DNA from 3 places in the Streptomyces sp. NPDC059371 genome. Region 2 is predicted to be linked to each of the others. Evidence: riboswitches for the same ligand, from Rfam matches in the RefSeq annotation. Region 2 holds a riboswitch; each other region holds the start of a gene.
What was found. A riboswitch is a leader RNA that binds a small molecule or an ion and turns the genes downstream of it on or off. The one in region 2 is predicted to bind cobalamin.

Region 1: linked by a shared signal. The riboswitch ahead of ACFXGX_RS08285 (cobalamin biosynthesis protein) and the one ahead of ACFXGX_RS15760 (ribonucleoside-diphosphate reductase subunit alpha) in region 2 are both predicted to bind cobalamin.
Region 3: linked by a shared signal. The riboswitch ahead of metE (5-methyltetrahydropteroyltriglutamate--homocysteine S-methyltransferase) and the one ahead of ACFXGX_RS15760 (ribonucleoside-diphosphate reductase subunit alpha) in region 2 are both predicted to bind cobalamin.

Annotation. Positions count from the first base shown of each region.
Region 1 covers NZ_JBHYXD010000009.1:121,944-126,291, forward strand. Annotated here, with positions in the region: gene ACFXGX_RS08275 (anion permease) at 159-1,400, shown strand; gene ACFXGX_RS08280 (hypothetical protein) at 1,421-1,639, shown strand; cobalamin riboswitch at 1,773-1,916, shown strand; gene ACFXGX_RS08285 (cobalamin biosynthesis protein) at 2,022-2,993, shown strand; gene ACFXGX_RS08290 (cobyric acid synthase) at 2,990-4,348, shown strand, end outside.
Region 2 covers NZ_JBHYXD010000022.1:98,493-102,840, reverse strand. Annotated here, with positions in the region: gene mctP (monocarboxylate uptake permease MctP) at 1-685, shown strand, start outside; gene ACFXGX_RS15765 (GNAT family N-acetyltransferase) at 947-1,465, shown strand; cobalamin riboswitch at 1,507-1,656, shown strand; gene ACFXGX_RS15760 (ribonucleoside-diphosphate reductase subunit alpha) at 1,788-4,169, shown strand; gene ACFXGX_RS15755 (ribonucleotide-diphosphate reductase subunit beta) at 4,169-4,348, shown strand, end outside.
Region 3 covers NZ_JBHYXD010000021.1:84,574-88,921, forward strand. Annotated here, with positions in the region: gene ACFXGX_RS15210 (hypothetical protein) at 1-305, shown strand, start outside; gene metE (5-methyltetrahydropteroyltriglutamate--homocysteine S-methyltransferase) at 382-2,700, opposite strand; cobalamin riboswitch at 2,867-3,109, opposite strand; gene ACFXGX_RS15220 (3-hydroxybutyryl-CoA dehydrogenase) at 3,315-4,184, opposite strand; gene aceB (malate synthase A) at 4,181-4,348, opposite strand, start outside.

The DNA.
Region 1 (4,348 bases), on a different contig from region 2:
AATTCCGAATCCGTTCGAAGCCGTCGAGCCGCGCCTCGACACAAGCGGAATGACAATCCACCGTTCAGGACACCATGCAGCCCGACCCAGTTCATCTTCCGTTCATCCAGGTTGCCTACGGTCCACCTGCCACTGACGTCCAACAGAAGCCTGGGTAAATGGAACACATCACGCTCCTCCTCGGAATCGTGATCGTCACCGCTCTCGTGTTCGATTTCACGAACGGTTTCCACGACACCGCCAACGCGATGGCCACCACCATCTCGACCGGCGCACTCAAGCCCAAGGTCGCGGTGGCCATGTCCGCCGCCCTCAACCTTGTCGGCGCCTTCCTCTCCGTCGAGGTCGCCAACACGATCTCCAAGGGCCTCGTCGACGAGACAGGCATCCGGCCAGAGGTGATCTTCGCCGCGCTCGTCGGCGCGATCCTCTGGAACCTGGTGACGTGGCTCGTCGGGCTCCCGTCCAGCTCCTCGCACGCCCTCATGGGCGGCCTGGTCGGCGCCACCATCGCGTCCGCCGGTACCGGCGCCGTGCACGGTGACGTCCTGGTCGGCAAGGTGCTTCTGCCCGCCGTCGCCGCCCCGGTCGTCGCCGGTCTGGCCGCCATGCTCGCCACCCGGCTGTCGTACAAGCTGAGCGGTGGCGCCGACACCAAGGCCACCAAGAAGGGCTACCGCGCCGGCCAGATCGCCTCCGCGGGCCTGGTCTCGCTGGCCCACGGCACCAACGACGCGCAGAAGACGATGGGCATCATCACCCTGGCCCTGGTCGCCGGTGGCGCCGTCGCTCCCGACTCGGACCCGCCGGTCTGGGTCATCCTCTCCGCCGGTCTCGCCATCGCGCTCGGCACCTACCTGGGCGGCTGGCGCATCATCCGCACGATGGGCAAGGGCCTGACCGACCTTCAGCCGCAGCAGGGCTTCGCCGCCCAGACCAGCGCGGCGACGGTCATCCTGGCCTCCTCGCACATCGGCTTCTCCCTCTCCACCACGCACTCGGTCTCCGGTTCCGTGATGGGCGCGGGTCTCGGCCGCAAGGGCGGTGTGGTCCGCTGGTCCACCGCCACCCGCATGGTCGTCGCCTGGGTCCTCACGCTGCCCGCCGCAGCCCTGGTCGGCGCCGGTGCCGAGTGGGTGACCGGTTTCGGTGCCTGGGGCACCGCGCTCGTCGCCGCGTTCCTGGTCGGCTCCAGCTTCGCGATCTGGCGCCGCTCGCGCCGCGAGGTGATCGACCACAACAACGTGAACGACACCGAGGAGCCCGCCGGTGTGGTGACGCAGGCCATCGCCGCCGTCACCCCGCCCCCGGCCGGCACCGTGGCCGAAGGCCTCACGGCCACCATCCCGGCTCCGGCCGAGCCCACGGTGAACCCGTCGGCGCCGTCCCGAGTGGCCTGAGAACCGAAGGAAGAAACAGCATGAGCATCGACTGGTCAGCCCTCGGGTCCGTCTTCGGGGTCAGCCTCGGAGTGACCGTGGCCCTCGTCGCCCTCTTCACCCTCGGTGTCGCCGGCCTCTCCAAGAAGGAGTCCGCCCAGGGCGGTTCCGCGGTCGCGGCGGCCACCGGCGCGTACGTCTGCTTCGCGGCCTGCGCCGCGGCGGTGGCGTACGGCATCTCTCTGATCATCACCAAGTAGCCCGGCGGCGGCCCGGAACCGGGCTGCGCCGAGCGGTACCGCGCGTGGGGTGCGGGACGGATCACCGTCCCGCACCCCACGCGTATGTGGGCCTGCGCACACTGTCCCTCCGCAGGTCAACAGCCAGTTGACGGCCGTTCTCACCCCGTGGTGGACTGCCGGAGCCAAGTACGGCGGCATGAGAGGAAGCCGGTGCGAATCCGGCGCGGTCCCGCCACTGTCATCGGGGAAGAAACTCCCCGGGAGCCAGGAACTCTCACCGCCGGTCTCGTCGAACCAGGGCGTGGACACCCTGAGTGAGGACATATCGCCATGCGCGGCTGCCCGTTGCCCGTTTCACTGAGTACGAGGGTTCCGCTCCACCCCACGGCCGGCTGACCCCGTGCGTGCCGATCGCGTCTTCGCGTACGGCGCCGCCGCCGGCCTTCTCGGCGACCTGCTGCTCGGCGATCCCCGCCGAGGGCATCCGGTCGCCGCTTTCGGGCGGGCCGCCGCGACCGTCGAACGGACACTGTGGCGGGACCACCGCGGGTGGGGCGCGCTGCACACGGCCGTCTGCGTCGGCGGCGCCACCGGACTGGCCGCGCTCGCGAGCCGTACCGTACGCCGCTCCCGTACCGCCTCGATCGCCCTGACCGCCGCCGCCACCTGGGCCGTCGTCGGAGGCACCTCCCTCGGCCGCGAGGCGCGGGCGATCGGCGGCCCGCTCGCGGCCGGTGACCTCGGCGCGGCCCGGGAGCGGCTGCCGCACCTGTGCGGACGCGATCCGCAGGCGCTGGACGCCGACGGTGTCGCGCGCGCGGTCGTCGAGTCCGTCGCCGAGAACACCTCCGACGCCGTCGTGGGCGCTCTGGTCTGGGGCGCGGTCGGCGGTGTGCCCGGACTCGTCGCCTTCCGCGCCGTGAACACGCTCGACGCCATGGTCGGACACCAGTCCCCCCGCTACCGGCGCTACGGCTGGGCCTCCGCCCGGCTCGACGACCTGGCCGGATGGCCGGGAGCCCGGCTGACCGCCGTCCTCGCGGCCGTGGCCGGACCCGATCCGCGCGGTGCCCTGCGGGCCTGGCGCTCGGACGCCCGCAAGCATCCGAGCCCCAACGCAGGACCCGTGGAGGCCTCGTTCGCGGGCGCGCTCGGCGTGCGGCTCGGCGGCACCCTCTCGTACGGCGGACGGGTCGAGCACCGGCCCGTGCTCAACGGCGCGGGGCGCGCCGTCCACGTCCACGACATCGAACGGGCCGTACGGCTCTCCCGGCGCGTCGGCTGGCTCGCGCTCGGCGTGAGCGCCGCCGGCCGGATTCTGCTCACCGGAGCCGGACGGGTTCCGTCCACCAGGAAGGGACGCACCGCATGAGCGGCGGGCTGCTGATCGCCGGGACCACCTCCGACGCGGGCAAGAGCGTCGTGACCGCCGGGATCTGCCGGTGGCTGGCGCGCCAGGGCGTCAAGGTCGCGCCCTTCAAGGCGCAGAACATGTCCCTGAACTCGTTCGTGACGCGCGAGGGCGCCGAGATCGGGCGGGCGCAGGCCATGCAGGCGCAGGCCGCCCGCGTGGAGCCGACCGCGCTGATGAATCCCGTGCTGCTCAAGCCGGGCAGCGACCGCAGCAGTCAGGTCGTCCTGATGGGAAAGCCGGTGGGCGAGATGAGCGCCCGCGGGTTCTTCGGGACGGCCGGGTCCGTGGCGGACCCCTCGTCAGGTGCCGTGCCGACCGGGGACCGGCTGCGCGGGGGGCGCCAGGAAGCACTCCTCGCCACCGTCCTCGACTGTCTGGCGCAGTTGCGGGGCACGTATGACGCGGTGATCTGTGAAGGGGCCGGCAGCCCGGCCGAGATCAATCTGCGGCGCACCGACATCGTGAACATGGGGGTGGCGCGGAACGCGGGGCTCCCCGTGCTCGTCGTCGGCGACATCGACCGGGGCGGGGTGTTCGCCTCGTTCTTCGGGACGGTCGCCCTGCTGTCCCCCGAGGACCAGGCGCTCGTCGCCGGTTTCCTCGTCAACAAGTTCCGCGGTGACGTGAGTCTGCTGGAGCCGGGGCTCGACATGCTGCACGGCCTCACCGGGCGGCGCTCGTACGGCGTGCTGCCGTTCCAGCACGGACTCGGCATCGACGAGGAGGACGGACTGCGGGTCTCGCTGCGCGGGGCCGTCCGCGAGTCGGCGGTCTCCTCCCCCGTCGGCGAGGACATCCTGCGGGTCGCCGTCTGCGCGGTCCCGCTGATGTCCAACTTCACCGACGTGGACGCGCTGGCCGCCGAACCGGGCGTCGTCGTGCGGTTCGTGGACCGAGCCGAGGAACTGGCCGACGCCGATCTGGTCATCGTTCCCGGGACCCGGGGCACGGTGAAGGCCCTTCAGTGGCTGCGCGAGCGCGGCCTCGCCGACGCGATCGCGCGCCGGTCCGCCGAAGGACGCCCCGTGCTGGGGATCTGCGGCGGCTTCCAGCTTCTCGGCGAGCGCATCGAGGACGAGGTCGAGTCCCGCGCCGGCCGGGTCGAGGGGCTCGGACTCCTCCCCGTACGCGTGCGGTTCGCGCGGGAGAAGACGCTGGCGCGGCCGGTCGGCGAGGCCCTCGGCGAGCATGTCGAGGGGTACGAGATCCATCATGGCGTCGCCGAGGTGACCGGCGGCGAAGCGTTCATCTCCGACGGCCACGGACACAGCCTGGACGGCTGCCGGGCCGGCTCCGTCTGGGGCACGCACTGG
Region 2 (4,348 bases):
GGGCGTGAAGGTCACCAACGGCCAGCTCGCCATCCCCCAGCTCTTCGAGAACATGTTCCCCGACTGGTTCGCGGGCGTCGCCTTCGCCGCCATCGGCATCGGCGCGCTCGTCCCGGCGGCCATCATGTCGATCGCGGCCGCGAATCTCTTCACCCGCAACATCTACAAGGACTTCATCAACCCGGCCGCGACCCCGCGGCAGGAGACCCAGGTCTCCAAGCTGGTCTCGCTGCTGGTGAAGGTGGGCGCGCTGGTCTTCGTCCTGACCATGGACAAGACCGTCGCGATCAACTTCCAGTTGCTGGGCGGCATCTGGATCCTGCAGACCTTCCCCTCGCTGGTCGGCGGTCTCTTCACCCGCTGGTTCCACCGCTGGGCGCTGCTGGGCGGCTGGGCGGTCGGCATGCTCTACGGCACGATCGCCGCCTACGGGGTGGCCTCCCCGACGCAGAAGCACTTCGGCGGCAGCTCGAAGGAGATCCCCGGCATCGGGGAGATCGGCTACATCGGTCTGACGGCGTTCGTCCTGAACGTGACCGTGACCGTCGTCCTGACCTTCGCCCTCAGGGCGCTCAAGGCCCCGGAGGGCGTGGACGAGACCTCGCCCGGGGACTACACGGCCGACGCGGGCGACCCGAACGTCGAGACGGAGCTCCCGCCGGCCACGGCGGACGCCAGTCACTAGGAGTGCGGCACCTGTCCGGCCGCGAGGCCACCGGGCAGGTCCCGGCGACAGCCGGGAACGACGGGCCGCCGGTGCAAACCCCGCGGGCCCGCGCCCTTCCGGGCGGGGACACTCGCCCGCCATGACCACGTCATACGGCCGGCGCGGCCCCGCGCGCGCGCGCCCCCGGCGCGCGCCCGCGCCCCCCCCCCCCCCCCCGCGCGGCCCCCCGCCCCCCCCCCGCCCCCCCCGTCGCCATGCCGGTCGGGCACACTCGCCCGCATGGACATCGTCATCCGGCCGGCGCGGCCCGAGGAGTACCCCGTCATCGGAGAGATCGCGGCCCGGGCCTATCTCGGGGACGGACTGCTCGACTTCGGGGAGAGCGACGCGTACCTCGGAACGCTGCGGGACGTCGCGGGGCGCGCGGCCGTCGCCGAGGTGCTGGTCGCCGCCGAGGGGGACCGGGTGCTCGGCAGTGTGACCTTCGCGACGGACGGCAGCCCCATGGCCGACTCGGCGCGCGACGGGGAGGCCGAGATCCGGATGCTCGCGGTCGCGCGGGAGGCGCGCGGCCGGGGCGCCGGCGAGGCCCTCGTGCGCGCCTGCGTCGCGCGGGCACGGGCCCTGGAGGGCTGCGGGCGCCTCGTGCTGTCCACCCAGCGCACCATGCGCAGCGCCCACCGCCTCTACGAGCGCATCGGCTTCACCCGCACCCCGGACCGCGACTGGAACCCCCTTCCGGAGCTCGACGACATCCGGCTGCTCACTTACGAGTTGACGTTCCGGCACGCTCCGTAGCGCTCCCGGACACAACATGTGGGGGCAGTCCCGAAGCCCGGCACAAGATGTATGCTCATGGTCGCTGTCGTCGCAGGGGAATCCGGTGCGAATCCGGAACTGTCCCGCAACGGTGTACTTGTGCGTGTTCGCGTCTGCGTGTGCCCGTACTCGCGTCAGTCCGAGGACCTGCCGACAGCGCGCCCCGGCCGTCCGGCCCGGGTGCCGACGACGTCCGGGCCTCGCGGAATGGGCCGGTGGACGCGGCGCGCTGCTGCCCGAAAGCGCTCCCGTGTGCCCCCTGCCCGCCCGCAAGGCCCCGTGCCGAGCGAGGAGAGCCCACGTGACCATCGCGCCAGCCGATCCGGCTTCTGTGACCGCGCCGCAGGCCCCGGTGGAGACCGACGGTCCCGGGACCGCGCTGCTGCGGACCCTGACGGATCTGACCGCCGACCTCCCCGACGCCGACCCCGGCCGGGTCGCCGCGGCGGCGCTGCGCGGCCGGTCCGCCCGCGCCGACGAGGCCGAGCTGCGCGAACTGGCCACCGAGGCGGCCGCGGGTCTCATCTCCGAGGACCCCGCCTATTCGCGGCTGGCCGCCCGTCTGCTCGCGGTCACCATCGCCGCGGAGGCCGCGTCCCAGGGCGTCACCGCCTTCTCCGAGTCGGTCGCCGTCGGCCACCGCGAGGGTCTGATCGCCGACCGTACGGACGCGTTCGTGCGGCTGCACACGGCCCGCCTCGACGCGCTGATCGACCTCGAGGGCGACGACCGCTTCGGCTACTTCGGGCTGCGCACGCTGCACTCCCGCTATCTGCTCCGCCACCCCATCACCCGCAAGGTCGTCGAGACACCCCAGCACTTCATGCTGCGGGTGGCCTGCGGTCTCGCGGAGGACGACACCGTCCGCTCCGTGGAGGAAGTCGCGGCGCTCTACCGGCTCATGAGCCGCCTCGACTACCTCCCCTCCTCCCCCACGCTCTTCAACTCCGGTACGCGGCACCCCCAGATGTCGTCCTGCTACCTCCTCGACTCCCCGCTGGACGAGCTGGACTCCATCTACGACCGCTACCACCAGGTGGCGCGCCTGTCGAAGCACGCGGGCGGCATCGGACTGTCCTACTCCCGCATCCGCTCGCGCGGTTCGCTGATCCGCGGCACCAACGGGCACTCCAACGGCATCGTCCCGTTCCTCAAGACCCTCGACGCCTCGGTGGCCGCGGTGAACCAGGGCGGCCGGCGCAAGGGCGCGGCGGCGGTCTACCTGGAGACCTGGCACTCCGACATCGAGGAGTTCCTGGAGCTGCGCGACAACACCGGTGAGGACGCCCGGCGTACGCACAACCTGAACCTCGCGCACTGGATCCCGGACGAGTTCATGCGCCGGGTGAACGAGGACGGCGTCTGGTCGCTGTTCTCCCCCGCCGACGTGCCGGAACTGGTCGACCTGTGGGGCGACGAGTTCGACGCCGCGTACCGCAAGGCCGAGGAGGCGGGCCTCGCCAGGAAGACCATCCCGGCCCGCGATCTGTACGGCCGCATGATGCGCACCCTCGCGCAGACCGGCAACGGCTGGATGACCTTCAAGGACGCCGCCAACCGGACCGCCAACCAGACGGCGGAGCCGGGCCACACGGTCCACTCCTCGAACCTGTGCACCGAGATCCTGGAGGTCACGGACGACGGGGAGACGGCGGTCTGCAACCTGGGTTCGGTCAACCTGGGCGCGTTCGTGACCGGCGGGGACATCGACTGGGAGCGGCTCGACCAGACCGTGCGCACCGCGGTGACCTTCCTCGACCGCGTGGTGGACATCAACTTCTACCCGACCGAGCAGGCGGGCCGCTCCAACGCCAAGTGGCGTCCGGTCGGCCTCGGCGCGATGGGCCTCCAGGACGTCTTCTTCAAGCTGCGGATCCCGTTCGACTCGCCCGAGGCCCGCGCCCTGTCCACCCGGATCGCCGAGCGGATCATGCTCGCCTCGTACGAGGCCTCCGCGGACCTCGCCGAGCGCAACGGACCGCTCCCGGCCTGGGAGAAGACCCGTACCGCCCGTGGCGTGCTGCACCCGGACCACTTCGACGTCGAGCTGAACTGGCCGGAGCGCTGGGCGGCCCTGCGCGAGCGGATCGCCTCGGTCGGCATGCGCAACTCGCTGCTGCTGGCCATCGCGCCGACCGCCACCATCGCCTCGATCGCGGGCGTGTACGAGTGCATCGAGCCGCAGGTGTCGAACCTGTTCAAGCGCGAGACGCTCTCCGGCGAGTTCCTCCAGGTCAACTCGTACCTGGTGGCCGAGCTGAAGGAGCTCGGCGTGTGGGACGCGCAGACCCGTGAGGCGCTGCGCGAGTCCAGCGGCTCGGTGCAGGGCTTCACCTGGGTCCCGCAGGACGTCCGCGACCTGTACCGCACGGCGTGGGAGATCCCGCAGCGCGGCCTGATCGACATGGCCGCGGCCCGCACCCCGTTCCTGGACCAGGCCCAGTCGCTGAACCTGTTCCTGGAGACGCCTACCATCGGCAAGCTCTCCTCGATGTACTCCTACGCCTGGAAGGCCGGGCTGAAGACGACGTACTACCTGCGTTCGCGCCCGGCGACGCGCATCGCCCGCGCGGCCCAGGCGCAGGCGCGGCCCGAGACCGTCATTCCCGTCCAGCAGGCCGTCGACCCCGACGCCGTCGCCTGCTCCCTTGAGAACCCCGAGTCCTGCGAGGCCTGCCAGTAATGAGCTCAACCGAGAAGAACCTGCTCGACCCGGGCTTCGAACTCACCCTGCGTCCCATGCGCTACCCGGACTTCTACGAGCGCTACCGGGACGCGATCAAGAACACCTGGACCGTCGAGGAGGTCGACCTCCACTCGGACGTCGCCGACCTCGCGAAGCTGACGCCGGGCGAGCAGCAC
Region 3 (4,348 bases), on a different contig from region 2:
GGCTGGAGAACCCGGCACGCCGGCGCGTCCCCCCGGGTGCGGTGCTGGAAGCGTGGAACTTCTTCGAGGATCTGGCCCGAGGACTCGGTGAGGTCCACCGGCTGCCCCCGCAGAGCGCGGTGCACAACAGCGCATACGAGAAGCTGTTCGGAGGCGAGTGCGCCGCGTGGACTCCCGAAGAGCAAGGTGCGGTACTGGAACTGATCACGGCCGGGGTGGAGCTGTGGAACTCCTGCCCGGTGATCGTCAAGCCCTGCTCGAGCATCGTCCACGGCAGCGCGCGGAGCACTCCCAAGGTCCGGTGATCCGTGTGTCTCTTGAGCCGGGGCCGGGGGAGGAAGCGGAGCGTGGTGCTTCCTCCCCCGGCGGACCGGACAGCGGTCAGGATGCGGAGAGTTCCTCGCGGACCGTGCGGGCGGCGGCGACCAGGTTCTCCAGCGAGGCTCGGGTCTCGGGCCAGCCGCGCGTCTTCAGGCCGCAGTCAGGGTTCACCCACAGCCGCTCGGCGGGGATGGCCTTCAGCCCGGTGCGCAGCAGTTCGGCGGCCTCCGCCGTGCTCGGTACGCGTGGGGAGTGGATGTCGTACACACCGGGTCCGGCCTCGCGCGGGTAACCGTGCGCGGCGAGTTCGCGGGCGACCTGCATGTGCGAGCGGGCGGCTTCGAGGCTGATGACGTCGGCGTCGAGATCGTCGATGGCCTGGACGATGTCCCCGAACTCGGCGTAGCACATGTGGGTGTGGACCTGCGTCTCGGGCCGCACGCCACCCGTCGTGAGCCGGAAGGCTTCCGTGGCCCAGGCCAGGTACGCCGGGCGGTCGGCCGCCCGCAGCGGCAGGGTTTCGCGCAGGGCCGGCTCGTCGACCTGGATCACCGAAGTCCCGGCCGCCTCCAGGTCGTTGACCTCGTCCCGCAGAGCGAGGGCGACTTGGCGGGCGGTGTCGCCGAGGGGCTGGTCGTCGCGGACGAAGGACCAGGCGAGCATGGTGACCGGGCCGGTGAGCATGCCCTTCACCGGCCGGGAGGTGAGCGACTGGGCGTACGTCGTCCAGCGCACGGTCATCGGTTCGGGGCGGGAGATGTCGCCGGCCAGGATCGGTGGACGGACGTAGCGCGTTCCGTAGGACTGCACCCAACCGTGCTGCGTGGCCAGGTATCCCGTCATCTGCTCGGCGAAGTACTGGACCATGTCGTTGCGTTCGGGTTCGCCGTGTACGAGCACGTCCAGGCCGGCCTTCTCCTGGAAGGCGATGACCTCCTGGATCTCCGCCCGGATGCGCTCCTCGTAGCCGGCCGCGTCGATGCGTCCCTTGCGCAGGTCGGCGCGGGCGGTGCGCAGTTCGCCGGTCTGCGGGAAGGAGCCGATCGTGGTGGTCGGCAGCAGGGGGAGGCCGAGATGGGCGCGCTGGGCCGCCGCCCGCCCGGCGTAGGTCTGGGAGCGACGGCCGTCGGCATCCGTGACGGCTGTGGTGCGGGCCCGCACGGCGGGGTCGTGCGTGATCGGCGAGTTCACCCGCGAGGTCAAATCTGCTCGGTTCGCGGCGAGTTCGCCTGCGATCGCGTCGGTGCCGAGGCCGAGTCCCCTGGCGAGGGTGACGATCTCGGCGGTCTTCTGCCGGGCGAAGGCGAGCCAGCGCAGGAGCTGCGGGTCGATGTCCCGTTCTGCGGTCGTGTCGAGCGGGACGTGGAGCAGGGAGCAGGACGCCGACACGTCGACCCGGTCGGCGAGACCCAGCAGGGTGCCGAGGGTGGCGAGGGACTTGGCCAGGTCGTTGATCCAGATGTTGCGGCCGTTGACGACACCGGCGATCAGCCGCTTGCCGGGCAGGCCGCCCACGGCCGCGAGGGCGTCGAGGTTGGCAGCCGCGGCGTCGGTGAAGTCCAGGGCGAGTCCGTCGACGGGGGCCTTGGCCAGCACCGGCAGGGCGTCGCCGAGCCGGTCGAAGTAGGAAGCGACCAGGAGCTTCGGCCGGTCGGTCAGGGAGCCGAGAGCGTCGTAGGCGCGGGCGGCGGCGTCCAGTTCGGCCGGGGTGCGGTCCTGGACGAGGGCGGGTTCGTCGAGCTGAATCCACTCGGCTCCGGCCGCGCGCAGGTCGGCGAGGACCTCGGCGTACACCGGCAGCAGCCGGTCAAGCAGGGTGAGCGGTTCGAAGTCCGCGGGCACGCCCGGGGCGGGCTTGGCGAGCAGTAGGTAGGTGACTGGGCCGACCAGCACCGGGCGGGCGCTGAGCCCGAGGCCGAGGGCCTCGTTCAGTTCGGCGACCTGCTTGGTGGAGTCGGCCGTGAAGACGGTGTCCGGTCCCAACTCGGGCACCAGATAGTGGTAGTTGGTGTCGAACCACTTGGTCATCTCCAGCGGCGCGACATCCTGCGTGCCGCGGGCCATGGCGAAGTAGCCCTCCAGGTCGTCCGTCACACGGGCGGCCTGGTGGCGGGTGGGGATCGCGCCGACCATGACGGTGGTGTCGAGGACGTGGTCGTAGTACGAGAAATCGCCGGTCGGAACCTCGTCGATGCCGGCCTCGGCGAGCCGGCGCCAGTTGGCGGCGCGCAGGTCGGCGGCGGCGCGGTGGAGGGCGTCGGCGGTGACGCGGCCCTTCCAGTAGCCCTCGATCGCCTTCTTCAGCTCCCGGTCGGGTCCTTGGCGGGGGTAGCCGTACACGGTGGCCCGTGCTGCCGCGGTCGCGGACTTCGCTGTCACGGAAATCTCCTTCGCGAGATATCTCCCTGGGATCCCGGCAACGGGACGCGAGCGCGAAGGGGTGACGAACCGGGCGGAACCGACCTCGCGCGGCGCGGCGCGATCTTCCGTCCGATATGTACGCCGACCCGCCCACGAGGTCACCGGGATATCCGCGCACGAATCCTTTCGCGCGCGGGCAACGGGCAGGTCTTCGGACTCACGGGCACGTCTCCTCGTACACACTTCGTACGAGCGATACGAGACACCTACTGGCCGTCGCTTCCCAGACCCTGTTCATCGGGTCCAGTGCGTATGACGGCGGTCGTTCCCGCTCACCGCTGCGGGGCAGTCCCGGATTTCCACCGGGTTCCCTCTTACGACGCATCCCGCCTGGCGGACGGGGCGAACCAGCTGCACCGTCCAGCCTAGGGCAATCCACCGGCGCGGCCGATCACATCCGACATTCGGATGGTGAGGTGGGACACGGGAGCGGTGTCGGTGGGATGTGGCGACGGCGGGAAGCGCCTCAACCGCGCTTCCCGCCCTTCCTCCGTCGCCCCCTGCGAAGCGTCTGCCGGATCCCCCGGCCGGCAGTGCGGTCAGGGCCCCTCGGCCCGGTCGCGCCAGGATGCTCAGGCGTGACCGTAGGTGTGGAATCCCCGTCCGGTCTTACGGCCCAGCAGCCCCGCCTGGACCATCCGCTGAAGCAGCGGGGACGGGGCGTAGAGCGGTTCCCTGAACTCCTCGTAGAGCGATTCCGCGATGGAGGCGACGGTGTCCAGACCGATCAGGTCCGCGAGCTTGAGCGGGCCCATCGGATGGGCGCAGCCCAGCTCCATTCCGGTGTCGATGTCGGCCGCGGTCGCGAAGCCCGACTCCGCCATCCGGACGGCCGCCAGCACATACGGGATCAGCAGGGCGTTGACGACGAAGCCGGCCCGGTCCCGTGAGCGGATCACCGTCTTGCCGAGCGTGCCCGTGGCGAAGTCCTCCACAGCGGTCACGGTGTCCGGTGAGGTGTGCAGGGAAGCCACGACCTCCACCAGCGGCAGCACCGGCACTGGGTTGAAGAAGTGCAGTCCCACCACGCGGTCGGCGCGGCTCGTGGCCATGCCGACACGCATCACGGGCAAGGAGGAGGTGTTCGTCGCGAACACCGCCGCCGGATCCTCGACGATCTTGTCGAGGGCGGCGAACACCTCGGTCTTGGCGTCGGCGTTCTCGATGACAGCCTCGACGACGAGCTGCCGGTCGGCCAGGTCGTCCAGACTGCCCGTGAAGACCATGCGGGCGAGGGTGTCCCGCGCCGCGTGCGGCTCCAACTTGCCGCGCCGTACGGCCCGGTCGAGGGAGGCGGCCACTCTCTCGCGGGCCGCGCGGGCGGCCGTCGCGTCTGCCTCGCAGACCACCGTGTCCAGCCCGGCCCGCGCGCAGACCTCGGCGATCCCGGCGCCCATCTGGCCGCCGCCGACCACGCCCACGCGCCGGAAGCGGGCGCTCATGACCGGGGCTCCGCGTGGTGCACGAGGTGCCCGGAGTAGGCGTCCGGAGTGAAGAAGAGCGGCAACTCACCGCTGAGGGCGGTGCGTTCGAAGAGGCCGCGTACCTCGTCGAGGTCCGCCCACGGGTACTCGGCGCCGAGCGCGGTGAGTTCCTCGTCGAGCAC